Regions from separate parts of the Bradyrhizobium sp. 604_D8_N2_3 genome, predicted to be linked through region 2. Evidence: predicted binding sites of a transcription regulator. Region 2 holds the regulator's gene; each other region holds the start of a gene.

Region 1 (4,263 bases), 160 kb from region 2:
CGTCGCCTTGTTCACCTGGTAGGGAATCTCGGTGATGATGATCGCCTCGCGCTCCTTGCGGATGGTCTCGATCGCGACCTTGCCGCGCATGACGATGGAGCCGCGGCCGAGGTGGTAGGCGGCGCGGATGCCCGCGCGTCCGAGAATGACGCCGCCGGTCGGGAAATCCGGTCCCGGAACGATGTTGATGAGTTCCTCGATGGTGAGCGCAGGATTATCGATCAACGCGACGCAGGCGTCGATGACCTCACCGAGATTGTGCGGCGGGATGTTGGTGGCCATGCCGACCGCGATGCCGCCCGCCCCGTTGACCAGGAGGTTCGGGAACTTGGCCGGCAGGACCGACGGCTCGGTTTCGTTGTTGTCGTAGTTCGGCTGGAAGTCGACGGTGTCCTTGTCGATGTCGGCCAGCAGAGCCAACGCCACCTTCGTCAGTCGCGCTTCGGTGTACCGATAGGCGGCCGGGGGATCGCCGTCGACCGAGCCGAAATTGCCCTGGCCGTCGATGAGCGGCACGCGCATCGAGAAGTCCTGCGCCATCCGGACCATGGCGTCGTAGATCGACTGGTCGCCATGCGGATGATATTTACCGATGACGTCACCGACCACGCGCGCCGACTTGACGTACTTCTTGTCGGGCGTGTGCCCCTGCTCGTTCATCGAGTAGAGGATGCGACGATGAACCGGCTTCAACCCGTCGCGCGCATCGGGCAGCGCACGCGCCACGATCACGCTCATCGCGTAATCGAGGTAGGACTTCTTCATCTCCTCGTAGATGGAAACGGGACGAATGTCCGAGGGTTGCGCCGGCTGGTCGCCGGGCTTGTTGTCGTCGTCAGCCAAGGGGAAATCCGGTGAGATTTTATCTGGGAATCATATAGCGCATCGCCCCCCTGATAACCACCCTTGCGAGGTCTGGGGAAGCGGTTTTTCCGACTGTTTTTCCAGAGACTTACGAGCTCAGCACCACTGCCTCGAGCGAAGCCGGAATGAGCCGCCGGGAACCACGTCCTAGGCTCCGAAAATCACCCGGTGCATGATCCGTCCAGGCACAAGCGTGAACAGCCCGGCAATCACGAGCGCGCCGATGAACGTCATGATCATGATACGCCGGTGATCGGCGACCCGATGGGTATGCGCCCGCCACACCGCGAGCGGTAGCATCACCAGCGTGAAGATCGACAGGAGATGGATCGGGCTGAACGGCCCGATCAGACGGATCTGGTGGATCCAGAACGACGAGGCCGCCACCACCGCCATCAGCGCCACCCAGATCCAGCCGATCGTCCGGTGCGGCAGCGTTCCCTTGGGGGCAGCAAACTGGACAAGGCCGAGCACGAAGGCGGCCATGGCGGCAAAGGCATGCAGCGGGATCGCTGGAGCAGCCTCAAGCAGCGGCGCAACGCTCATGCAGGGCTTTCTCCGATCGACGGCCGACCAATGTGAATAGAATTAACATCAAGTTAATATCATTCACATCACGCCTCGTCAAAGGCCTGAGGCAGCACATGAGGCAAGCCCGGAAAAACCGAGCTTTGCCCGCCAATTGGTAAGGAATCCTGTCTCTCTACGCGAGCAAGGTGACATCAGGGGCGAAGCGCCCCGCCCGTCTCAGAACGGGATGTCGTCGTCCATGTCGCTGTTGCGGCCACCGCCGCCGCCGGCGGCAACGGCACGGCGCGGCGCGCTGCTGACGGGACCGGAGGAGCCGAAATCGCCGCCCGGCTCGTCGCCGAAGCTGCCGCCTCCACCGCCGCCGCGGCCGTCGAGCATCGTCAGGGTCGAGTTGAAGCCCTGGAGCACGACCTCGGTGGAGTACTTCTCGGCGCCGCTCTGGTCGGTCCATTTGCGGGTCTGGAGCGCGCCCTCGATGTAAACCTTCGCGCCCTTCTTCAGGTACTGCTCGGCGACCTTGCAGAGCCCTTCATTGAAGATCACGACGCGATGCCACTCGGTCTTTTCCTTGCGCTCGCCGCTATTCTTGTCGCGCCAGGTCTCCGAGGTGGCGATGCTCAAATTCGCGATCGGCCGCCCGTCCTGGGTGCGGCGGATTTCGGGATCCTTGCCGAGATTTCCAACCAGAATGACCTTGTTGACGCTTCCCGCCATCGCCGCTCTCCACTCCGAATGCCACTGAATTTTAGAAGGCCCGGGACGCGCCCGCGTCCTCTGCAACCTGTTGACGCGACCCTATACGCTTGCGCGGACGGATCGGCCCGTAACCCCTCCACTTATCCCCACATATAGCACCCCTGGCCGGTTCGTTCCAGATTTGTTCTTATGACTCCCCTCACCTTGTTGCGCTGGCAAGACGACACCGCGCTGCACAAAGACGGCCTGCGCCAAATGGAATTTCCCCGAATTCCTGAGAACGGCGAAAACAGCTTAACATTCATCAAGTTAGAGGCAGTTCAGATGCCGCCCGACTGTTGCATTCCGGAGACGGACTCCGCCGCCCGCCTAAGCTACGCTTGCCGCGGAATTAGATTCTTATAGGCGTCGCGCCTGATCAGCCGCTTCGGGGACTTCGAAAAGCGGTCAGAAACTGGGGGGACTGCAATGAATAAGATTTTGATTGGTACTATTGGTGCAATCGCGTTGGGGCTGTCGGCTCCCGCAAGCGCGGCAGATCTCGCTGCGCGTCCCTACACCAAGGCTCCGGCACCGATGATCGCGACCATCTACGACTGGAGCGGCTTCTACATCGGTATCAACGGCGGCGGCGGCACCAGCCACAAGTGCTGGGACGTCGATATCGGCGGTGGCGTTCTCGTAGGCGAAGGCTGCCACAACGCGACCGGCGGCACGGTCGGCGGCCAGGTCGGCTACCGCTGGCAGTCAGCCAACTGGGTGTTCGGCTTCGAAGGCCAGGGCAACTGGGCCGATTTCTCGGGTGACAACATCAGTGCGATCAGCGGCCTGCGCGATCGTTCGAAGATCAACGCCTTCGGCCTGATTACCGGTCAGGTCGGTTACGCCTGGAACAACGTCCTGGTCTACGTGAAGGGCGGCGGCGCCGTCGTCAGCGATCGCTACCGCAGCTTCGACGTCGCCAGCGGCCTCGAGTTCGACCGGGCCAACGAGACCCGTTGGGGCGGCACCGTGGGTGCGGGCGTCGAGTTCGGATTCGCCCCGAACTGGACCGTGGGCTTCGAGTACGACCACATCTTCCTCGGCAACCGCACCATCGGCTTCACCGGATCCGGCAATTTCGCCCCGCTCGGCGTTGCCACACGCTCCGATCGCATCAGCCAGGACGTCGATATCGGCCTCGTCCGCGTGAACTATCGCTGGGGCGGTCCGATGATCGCAAGATACTGACATCCCTCTGAAATCGCTTGGAGATCAAAGGCCGGCCTCGCGCCGGCCTTTTTGCGTGGGCAACGGGAATTATAGGTCAGTCACCGTTACGTTTTGCGATTATCGTGGCTTTTGGGAGACGCAACTTGCGGCTTTGCTCGTGTAAGCACGACATCAGTTGGACCACGGCGTCCGATGTCCTTCCGAACGCACGGAAGGCAAAAACAGAAACCGGGACTGGGATTAGTTTGAAAATGAAGAAGGTTTTGTTGGCTTCGGCCTGTTTGTTCGCTCTCGCTGCTCCGGCTTCGGCCGCTGATCTCGCGGCGCGCCCCTACACCAAGGCTCCGGTGGCGGTGGCCTCGGTCTACAACTGGACCGGCTTCTACCTCGGTATCGTCGGCGGCGGCGCCTGGGAAAACGGTTCCGGCGACCCGAAGATGAAGGGTGGCTTCGTCGGCGGCACCGCCGGCTACAACTGGCAGACCGGCAACGTCGTGTTCGGCGTCGAGGCTGATGGTTCCTGGGCTGACGTCAGCGCTTCGGCGACCGGCGCCACTGTTGTTCCCGGATTCGGCGTTGTGACCGCAACGGCGAGCTCGAAGACCGATGCCATGGGCACCGTGCGCGGCCGTATCGGCTACGCCGTCAATCAGGTCCTGTTCTACGGCACCGGCGGCTACGCCTGGATCGACAACAAGATCACCCTCTCCGCTCTCGGCCTGACCGCATCGGACAGCAAGTGGCACTCCGGCTGGACCGTCGGCGCGGGCGTCGAGGCGTTCTTCGCTCCGCAGTGGTCGGTCAAGGGCGAGTACCTCTATCGCAGCCTCGGCGGCGAGACCTACTTCTCGGGCGCCCTGCCCACCGGCACGCTCAACTTCCACACCGTGCAGGTCGGCGTGAACTATCACTTCGGGGGCCCGGTGGTCGCGAAGTACTGAGCTTCGCTTCCAACGCACC
Region 2 (4,263 bases):
CCGGCAGCGCGGACGCGCTCCTGTTCGATCTCGGGCGCGTCGTGCTCGACATCGATTTCTCCAAGGCGATCGCCTGCTGGGCGGGACATGCCGGCTGCAAGCCGGAAGCCATCGTCGCGCGCTACGTGCGGGACAGCGAAGCCTACCGGCTGCACGAGGTCGGCAAGATCAGCGACGAGGCCTATTTCGACTCGCTGCGCGTCTCGCTCGGGATCGGCATCTCGGACGCGCAGTTCCTGGAGGGCTGGAACGCGATCTTCGCCGGCGAGATGCCCGACATCGCCGAGCTGCTGCCGCGTGCGGCACAGCAGTTGCCGCTCTACGCCTTCTCCAACACCAATCGGCCGCATGTCGACCACTTCTCGAAGGAATATGCCGGCCTGCTCGGCCATTTCCGCGAGCTGTATCTGTCGTCCAGCATCGGCCTGCGCAAACCGGATGTGGAGGCCTTCGACCATGTCGTGGCCGCGATCGGCGTGCCGGTGAACCGCATCGTGTTCTTCGACGATCTTGCCGAGAACATCGAAGGAGCGCGGTCGCGCGGCCTGACCACGGTCCACGTGACCTCGCCCCGCGACGTCGGGAACGCCCTCAAGGCGCTCGGAATCTGATCTCTGGCCGGCAAGCCGACGGGCCGCGAATGGAACTATTTTGCCCGGGGGCGAGGAACCAAGTCCCTTTGTGCATTTTTATACAGAGTTCCCGGAACGATTGCCCCTCTCAGGACTCATGAGTCCGTTGGGAATTCTACATCGGGCTTATCGTCGTGTTGGGCAAAACCTACCTCACCAAGCAGGCCTCTCTGCTGATGAAATTCGCCAGAACCACCTCGGATTCTGACCTTTCCGCAAAACTGATCAGCAAGGCCGCCGACCTGAAATCCCAGGCCGACCCGCTGCCTGACAAGGATCAGGGCCCCGCAGCGCCGGACGTCAGTCCGTACAAGCAGCCGGGGGGCTGACCGATGCTGGCCGTGGCTCTCGTCCTTCTCGTCCTCGCCATGGCCATCCTCGTACCGGTCTGTCTCGCCTTCTGGATCATGCCGCGGCGGACTTGATGCTCACCCTTCATCGCAGAGCGGATGACGCAGGATAAATCATCCTGCGCGGCCACTGTTTTGCCTCTGCGCCTGCACTCGGCTAGAACTCTCGCCGCCGATTTGCCCGAACGGGCCCAGCAGGAGTTTTCACCCGTGGCCCTGATGCCGGTTTCCGACGCGCTCGCTGCGGTGCTGGCGGGCGCAGAGCCGCTGCCTGAAGAGATGATCGCGCTCGACGCGGCCTTCCACCGCGTGCTGGCGCGCGACGTCGCGGCGCGGCGCACGCAGCCGCCGCAGGCGATGTCGGCAATGGACGGCTATGCGGTGCGCGCGGTCGATGCGGCGCAGATCGACTCCCAGCTCACCCTGATCGGCGAGGTCGCGGCGGGCCGACCGTTTGCGGGATCGGTCGGCGCCGGCGAGGCCGTGCGTATCTTCACCGGCGGTGTCGTTCCCGATGGCGCTGATGCGGTCGTGATCCAGGAGGACACGATCGCGGACGGCAAGCGCATCACCATCAAGGAAGCCGCCGTAACGGGGCGGCACATCCGCCCCGCCGGCGTCGACTTCTCGGAAGGCGACGTGCTGCTGCGCAAAGGGGCCCGGCTCACCGAGCGCGACCTCGCGCTCGCCGCCGGCATGAATTACCCGCAACTGCCGGTCCGGCGACGCCCGAAGGTCGCGATCCTCGCCACCGGCGACGAGCTGGTGATTCCGGGTACGACGCCGGGTCACGGCCAGATCGTCTATTCCAACGGTTATGCCCTGCACGCGCTCGCCCGCAGCGAGGGCGCCGATACCATCGACCTCGGGGTTGCCGCCGACACGCTGGAGGCCACCACGGCCGGCATCGGCCGCGCGCGGGAGAGCGGCGCGGACATCCTGATCACGACCGGCGGCGCGTCGGTCGGGGACCACGATCTGGTCCAGCAGGCGCTGAGGGACGAAGGTATCTCGATGGCGTTCTGGAAGATCGCGATGCGGCCGGGCAAGCCGATGATGAACGGGCGGCTCGGCGCGATGCGTGTGATCGGCCTGCCCGGCAATCCCGTGTCATCTTACGTTTGCGGCTTCCTGTTCATGGTGCCGTTGATTCGCGCGCTTTCGGGCCGTTCGATGATTCATCACCGCCGCGAACGCGCGGTGCTCGGCCGCGATGTCGGCGCCAATGACCAGCGCGAGGATTACCTGCGCGCACGCCTCGAGCTGCGCGACGACGGCACGCTCGTCGCCCTTCCGGTCAATCACCAGGATTCCTCGCTGCTTGCGAATCTTGCTGCGGCACAGGCACTTCTCGTGCGCGCGCCATTCGCGCCGAAGGCCGAAGCCGGCACGCCTTGCGAGGTCTTGCGGCTGCCCGTGTGATCGCTTCGTTCGCGTGCGTTCCGCGAACTTTGTCGCGTTCACGGTAAATTAAGCAGTTGCGGAACATGTATCGAACATATAGTGTCCGTTCATGATTTGTTTCGAGAATGTAGCGGCTTACTGCTGAATTCAGCGTCTCGGAATCGAACGACATCAACCGGGGGATTTTGGTCGAGATGTTAACGCGCAAACAATACGAGCTCCTGCGGTTCATCAGCGAACGGCTGAAGGAAAGCGGCGTGCCGCCCTCCTTCGATGAGATGAAGGACGCGCTCGACCTGCGCTCGAAATCAGGCATCCATCGCCTGATCACCGCGCTCGAGGAGCGCGGCTTCATCCGGCGCCTGCCCAACCGGGCCCGCGCCATCGAGGTGATCAAGCTGCCCGAGCTTCAGGCCGCCGCCGGCAGCCGCCGCGGCTTCACACCGAGCGTCATCGAAGGCAATCTCGGCAAGGTCCGCACGACTTCGAGCCCGCCGGCGGACGAGGGCGAGCGCCCCGTCGCGGTCCCCGTGATGGGCCGCATCGCGGCCGGCACGCCGATCGAGGCCTTGCAGACCCGCAGCCACACCATCAGCGTACCGCCTGACATGCTCGGCTCGGGCGAACATTACGCGCTCGAAGTGCGCGGCGATTCCATGGTCGAGGCCGGCATTCTCGACGGCGACATGGCGCTGATCCAGCGCAACGAGAGCGCCGATACCGGCGATATCGTGGTGGCGCTGATCGACGACGAGGAGGCGACGCTCAAGCGCTTCCGCCGCCGCGGCGCCTCGATCGCGCTCGAGCCCGCCAACGCCGCCTATGAGGTCCGCATCCTCCCGCCCAACCGGGTGAAGATCCAGGGCAAGCTGATCGGGCTGTACCGGAAGTATTGATACCGGACGTGCCGGTATCGGTTATTGGGCGCCCCGCGCTCTTTCGATCGGCATCGCTGATCCGAGATTGGAGCGGACGATTGTCCGCTTCCGCTGGATAGTCTTTCTGGTTTCGCGCAGATTATCCGGCCCCTCCTCCGACGGTAAATCCTCGGCACGCCGCACGAAGCAGCCCTGCTTCGCGGCCTTCAGGTTCGAGGAGAAGTCATGCGCCGGATCGTTCCGAGCAAAATTGCTGTGGCGCTGATCGCAGCATCAGCGTCGCAAGCCTTGGCCGTGCAAGCCTTGGCCGTGCAAGCCTTGGCCGCGCAATCGCGGCCCCGTGTCCGCAAGGACACCGCCGTAAGCGAGCAAGTCCGCAAGGCCGTCGACCAACCGTCGCGGCCGGGCTGGCAATATTCCGGCTGGTCGGCGCCTGCGGGGCGCTGACACGCGCCCGCAGAATGCAAAGGGGCGGGCTTTGTTCCTGGTGGATTCGGGAAAGTTAATGTGATTGCGGCCTGCGGCGGCGAGCCGTAGATTTGCCTACAACCCGGCAGAACGTTTGGTATTTCCACTCTGATAGAGGCCTGCGCCTCGATTAAGAGACGTGGGTCGCTATCCCTGCATGAGGAGCACCCGATGTGTGACTACAGCCTGCATGCCGTCGCGTCGCGTCCCGCCGAAGTCGGCGAGACGATCGTCACGACAACCTTCCGCGGCACCTCGACGCGCGGCTTTGCCTCCGCGGCCGATCCGACCGTCGCGGTCTGCCTGCTCCCGGGGACGGAGCTCGCCTTCGCCGACAACGTCCGCTACGACAATCGCTGGATCTGGACGCGCACCGTCAATTCGCGCGTCGGCAAGTTCGGCAAGATCGATCCGCACATTCCCGATCGCCATCATGATGCGATCGAATTCCCCGACGGCAAATCCGTGCTGGTGACGCAGCTGGTCGAAGGCCAGCGTGCGACCGTGCTGCAGCTACCGGTGACCCAGCCG
Region 3 (4,263 bases), 2.2 Mb from region 2:
CGCGATCATGGTGTCGGTGGCGATCGGTTCGGCAAAGCGCTTCTCCACGATATAATCCGGCAGCGGTTTGCGCGGATTGATCGGGGCATCGCCATGCCCCTGCGCATGCGCGAGCAGCGTGGAGAACCGCGCGCCGAACCGCGCCGTGATCTCATGCGGCTCGCGCGAGGCGACATCGCCGATGGTTTTCAGGCCGGCGCGGCGCAGACCAGTGGTGATGGCCTCGCCCGCACCAAGCGCGGATACCGGCAGCCGGCTGATCGCCGCCGCCTCCCCGCCATCGGCGACGATGGTGCCGGAGGCCTGCCGCGTCAGCGTGCGCGCACAGACCGAGGTGCCGGCGATCGCCGCGCTGACGGCAAAACCCTGACGGGCGAGCGCGCGGACGAAGGTCTGCAACAACGCAGCCTCGCCGCCGAACAGATGCGCGCAGCCGGTGATGTCCAGAAACAGCCCGTACGGCGGATCGAGCGCCACCAGCGGCGTGAAGCGGTCGCACCAGTCGGCGACGTCGCTGAGCGTCTTCGCATCGGCCACGACATCGGCGTCGAACACTTTCAAGTCCGGACACATCGCCCGTGCATTGGCCAGGGGCTGGCCGATGTGCAAGCCGAGGCGCTCGGCGGCTTCGTCCAGCGCATGGATCACCAGCGCATTGTTGTCCTTGATGACAACGATGCTCGGATCATTGGTCTTACCCAGCGCGCCGAAGAACCGCTGAATCCGATCGATGGGCAGGCGCGGCAGCCACAGGCTGAGGATACGTCGACGGTTCAGAGAACTGGCACTCATCACATTTCCATTCCATGATCCACCGGCCGCACGGGCCATGACGATTGCGCAAGAGTTCGGCATCGAAGCGCGGCGCGCCCCAGGAGCTCCATGCCGGGCCCGGCGGCGAATGCGCCGCGCGCAACATCCACCGCGTCTCCGCGGTCGAGGGCAGCGGCTGCGCGGCCATCCGCAACATCAGGCCGGTGACACCGGAGCCTTGCGCGGCCAGTGTCAGCTTGCGGCTCGCCACGAGATCGAACTGCCGCGTCTCACCCCAGAGCTCGAGCACAACGGCGCCAAGCGCGTCGCAGGCGAGCGCATCGGCCGAGGTCCGCAACGCGCTCTCGACATCGGCGGCGCGCACCATCACCACGCGGCGCGGATCGAGACCGATCTCGGCAAGCCCGCTCATCGACAGCGCGCCGGTCTCGAGTTCCGAAAAATCCTGCCGCACCCACAGCAGCGGCCGGCGCCGCGAGACACGCCCCGCAAGCCCCATGACAAAACCCGTCGCGGCGGTTCCCTGCCGGCCCTCGCAAAACACCTCGTGGATCACCGCGCGCGCGAGCCCGCCCTTCAGCGCGCTGTCGACCTCGTCGTGGCCGAGCGCGACGCGATCGTGCTGATGCACGACCTCCGCCGTCTCGATGCGCTCGATCTGGCCGCGCAAGGTCGCAAGCGCGTTCATCCGTGCGCCGCTCATATACGCCGCTCCTTCAGAGGTGATTGCCGAGGTTCTCAAAAATAAGAACCTACGGCTGGCTCATTTGTTCATGATATGTTCTAATATAAAGCTAACAGCGGCCGGGGAGTCAATCGAATTGGTGCTCATCCGGATTCGTAAGCTGAATCAAAGGGATTCCACGATGGACGTACAACGCAAGCTGGAGATTCTGGCTGATGCCGCCAAATACGACGCGTCGTGCGCCTCCAGCGGCACCGAGAAGCGGGATTCCAGCGATGGCAAGGGCATGGGCTCGACCGCGCCGGGCATGGGCATCTGCCATTCCTACGCGCCGGACGGACGCTGCATCTCGCTGCTCAAAGTGCTCCTGACCAACGCCTGCAATTACGACTGCCTTTATTGCGTCAACCGCGCCTCCTCCAACGTGCCGCGTGCCCGCTTCACCATCGACGAAGTGGTCAAGCTCACGCTCGACTTCTACCGGCGCAATTACATCGAGGGCCTGTTTCTCTCCTCCGGCATCATCCGCAGCCCCGACTACACCATGGAGCAGGTGGTCAGCGTCGCGCGCAAACTGCGCGAGGAGCATCACTTCCGCGGCTACATCCATCTCAAGACCATTCCCGAGGCCGACGACGCGCTGATCGCGGAAGCCGGCAAATATGCAGATCGCCTCTCCATCAACATCGAGATGCCTGAGGAGACGAGCCTGCAGCAATACGCACCGGAAAAGGATGTGCGCGCGATCCGCCGCACCATGGGCCGGCTGCGGCTGAAGCTCGACGAGGCCGAGGAAAACCGCAGCACAAAGACGAAGGCCAGGCCGCAGCGCTTCGCGCCCGCCGGACAGAGCACACAGATGATCGTCGGCGCCGACGCGGCCTCTGATCACACCATCCTGCACACCAGCTCCAATCTCTATGGCTCCTACCGGCTGCGGCGCGTCTATTACTCCGCCTTCAGCCCGATCCCCGATGCCAGCCGCGCTTTGCCTCTGGTACAGCCGCCGCTGCTGCGCGAGCACCGGCTTTACCAGGCCGACTGGCTGATGCGGTTCTACGGTTTCGACGTTGCGGAGATCGTTGACGACAGCGCGATGCTGCCGCTCGACATCGATCCGAAGCTCGCCTGGGCGCTGCGCCATCGCGACCGCTTCCCGCTCGACGTCAACCGCGCCAGCCGCGAGGAGCTGTTGCGCGTGCCGGGCTTCGGCACCAAGGCGGTCGAACGCATCATCGCGACGCGGCGCACCACCACGATCCGCCTCTCCGATCTCGCGCGGCTGCATGTGCCCCGCAACAAGGCGCTGCCATTCATCGTCCTCAGCGATCACCGGCCCGCGCCGCATCGCCTCGACGAGGCGCGGCTGATCGAACGGTTCAAGCCGAAGGCAACACAATTGGGGTTTGGCTTCTGATGCAGTACATCACCCTCGACACCGAAACCGATTTCGACGGCTGGCGCAAAGCCGCGCGTAGCCTCGTGCTGCATCATGTGCAGCCAACCGATGTCACCTGGACCGTACAAGGCGGCGAAGCCGAGCTGTTTGCACCGCCCTCCCCGTCTCCGATATTTGAGGTGAACGACAGCACCTTTAACGTCTCGGCAAAATTCGTCGATCTCGCCAAGGCCGCGATCCTGCATCGCGACGGCGAGCGCTTTGCGATCCTCTATCGCCTGCTCTGGCGATTGAAGGACAATCACGATCTCATCGAGGTCGCGACCAATCCTGATGTCGCGCAAGTCACCGCCATGGCAAGAGCAGTCCATCGCGACGAGCACAAGATGCATGCCTTCGTGCGCTTCCGCGAGATCGGCCGCGAGCGCGCGGCGCATTACGTCGCCTGGTTCGAGCCGGAGCATTACATCGTCGAGCTTGCCGCGCCGTTCTTTGCCAAGCGCTTCGCCGACATGCCATGGTCGATCCTGACACCCGATCTGTGTGCGCATTGGGATGGCCACGCGCTCTCGTTCACGTCGGGCGTGAGCAAGAGCGAAGCACCCGGCGAAGACCGGCTCGAGGAAACCTGGCGGCGCTACTACGCCAGCATCTTCAACCCGGCGCGGCTGAAGGTGAAGGCGATGCAGACGGAGATGCCGAAGAAATACTGGAGGAACCTGCCCGAGGCGTCGATCATTAAGCCCTTGATCGAGGACGCCGAGCGCATGACCGGCGCCATGATCGCCAATGCCGCAACCGATCCGCACAAGCCCCAGAAGCGGCCGGAGGCTCCGATGCCACGCAAGCTGGCTGCCGACGATCTCGAAGCGCTCCGCGAGGAGGCCGCGCACTGCCGCGCCTGCCCGCTCTACAAGGACGCGACGCAGACCGTGTTCGGCGAGGGCCCGAAAGACGCGACCATCATGCTGGTCGGCGAGCAGCCCGGCGACAAGGAAGACCTCGCCGGCCACCCCTTCATCGGCCCGGCCGGCCAGATGCTCGACCGTGCGCTTCAGGAAGCCGGCGTCGACCGCAACAAGGTCTACGTCACCAACGCGGTCAAGCACTTCAAATTCGTGCCGCGCGGAAAGATCCGTCTGCACCAGAAGCCGGCGACGCCGGAGATCCGGGCGTGCCGGCAATGGTACGAGCGGGAAGTTTCGGCAATCCAGCCCGAGCTCATCGTGGCAATGGGCGCCACCGCCGCGCAGAGCGTGTTCGGCAAGATCACCCCGATCGGCAAGACCCGTGGCCGGCTCATAGATATGCCCGAGGGACGCAAGGCACTGGTGACGGTGCACCCGTCCTATCTGTTGCGGCTGCCTGATCCGGAAGCCAAAGTGCTGGAATATCAGCGCTTTGT

Evidence for each region. Region 2 encodes LexA, which represses DNA repair genes until DNA is damaged. Its sites were predicted from a motif close to TGTTCNNNNTGTGTTCNG; they were not measured.
Region 1: a site for LexA is predicted at 2,263-2,280, ahead of AB7245_RS24040 (single-stranded DNA-binding protein). Genes of this name have one in related genera too.
Region 3: a site for LexA is predicted at 1,543-1,560, ahead of AB7245_RS14510 (putative DNA modification/repair radical SAM protein). Genes of this name have one in related genera too.

What each region holds. Positions count from the first base shown of each region.
Region 1 covers NZ_JBPWPM010000001.1:5,047,835-5,052,097, forward strand. Annotated here, with positions in the region: gene gyrA (DNA gyrase subunit A) at 1-843, opposite strand, end outside; gene AB7245_RS24035 (DUF2306 domain-containing protein) at 1,012-1,410, opposite strand; gene AB7245_RS24040 (single-stranded DNA-binding protein) at 1,612-2,109, opposite strand; gene AB7245_RS24045 (outer membrane protein) at 2,560-3,321, shown strand; gene AB7245_RS24050 (outer membrane protein) at 3,555-4,244, shown strand.
Region 2 covers NZ_JBPWPM010000001.1:5,211,439-5,215,701, forward strand. Annotated here, with positions in the region: gene AB7245_RS24780 (HAD family hydrolase) at 1-611, shown strand, start outside; gene AB7245_RS24785 (hypothetical protein) at 767-961, shown strand; gene AB7245_RS24790 (molybdopterin molybdotransferase MoeA) at 1,193-2,404, shown strand; gene lexA (transcriptional repressor LexA) at 2,581-3,282, shown strand; gene AB7245_RS24800 (hypothetical protein) at 3,490-3,711, shown strand; gene AB7245_RS24805 (hypothetical protein) at 3,904-4,263, shown strand, end outside.
Region 3 covers NZ_JBPWPM010000001.1:3,053,544-3,057,806, reverse strand. Annotated here, with positions in the region: gene AB7245_RS14520 (Y-family DNA polymerase) at 1-792, opposite strand, end outside; gene AB7245_RS14515 (ImuA family protein) at 695-1,477, opposite strand; gene AB7245_RS14510 (putative DNA modification/repair radical SAM protein) at 1,641-2,876, shown strand; gene AB7245_RS14505 (UdgX family uracil-DNA binding protein) at 2,876-4,263, shown strand, end outside.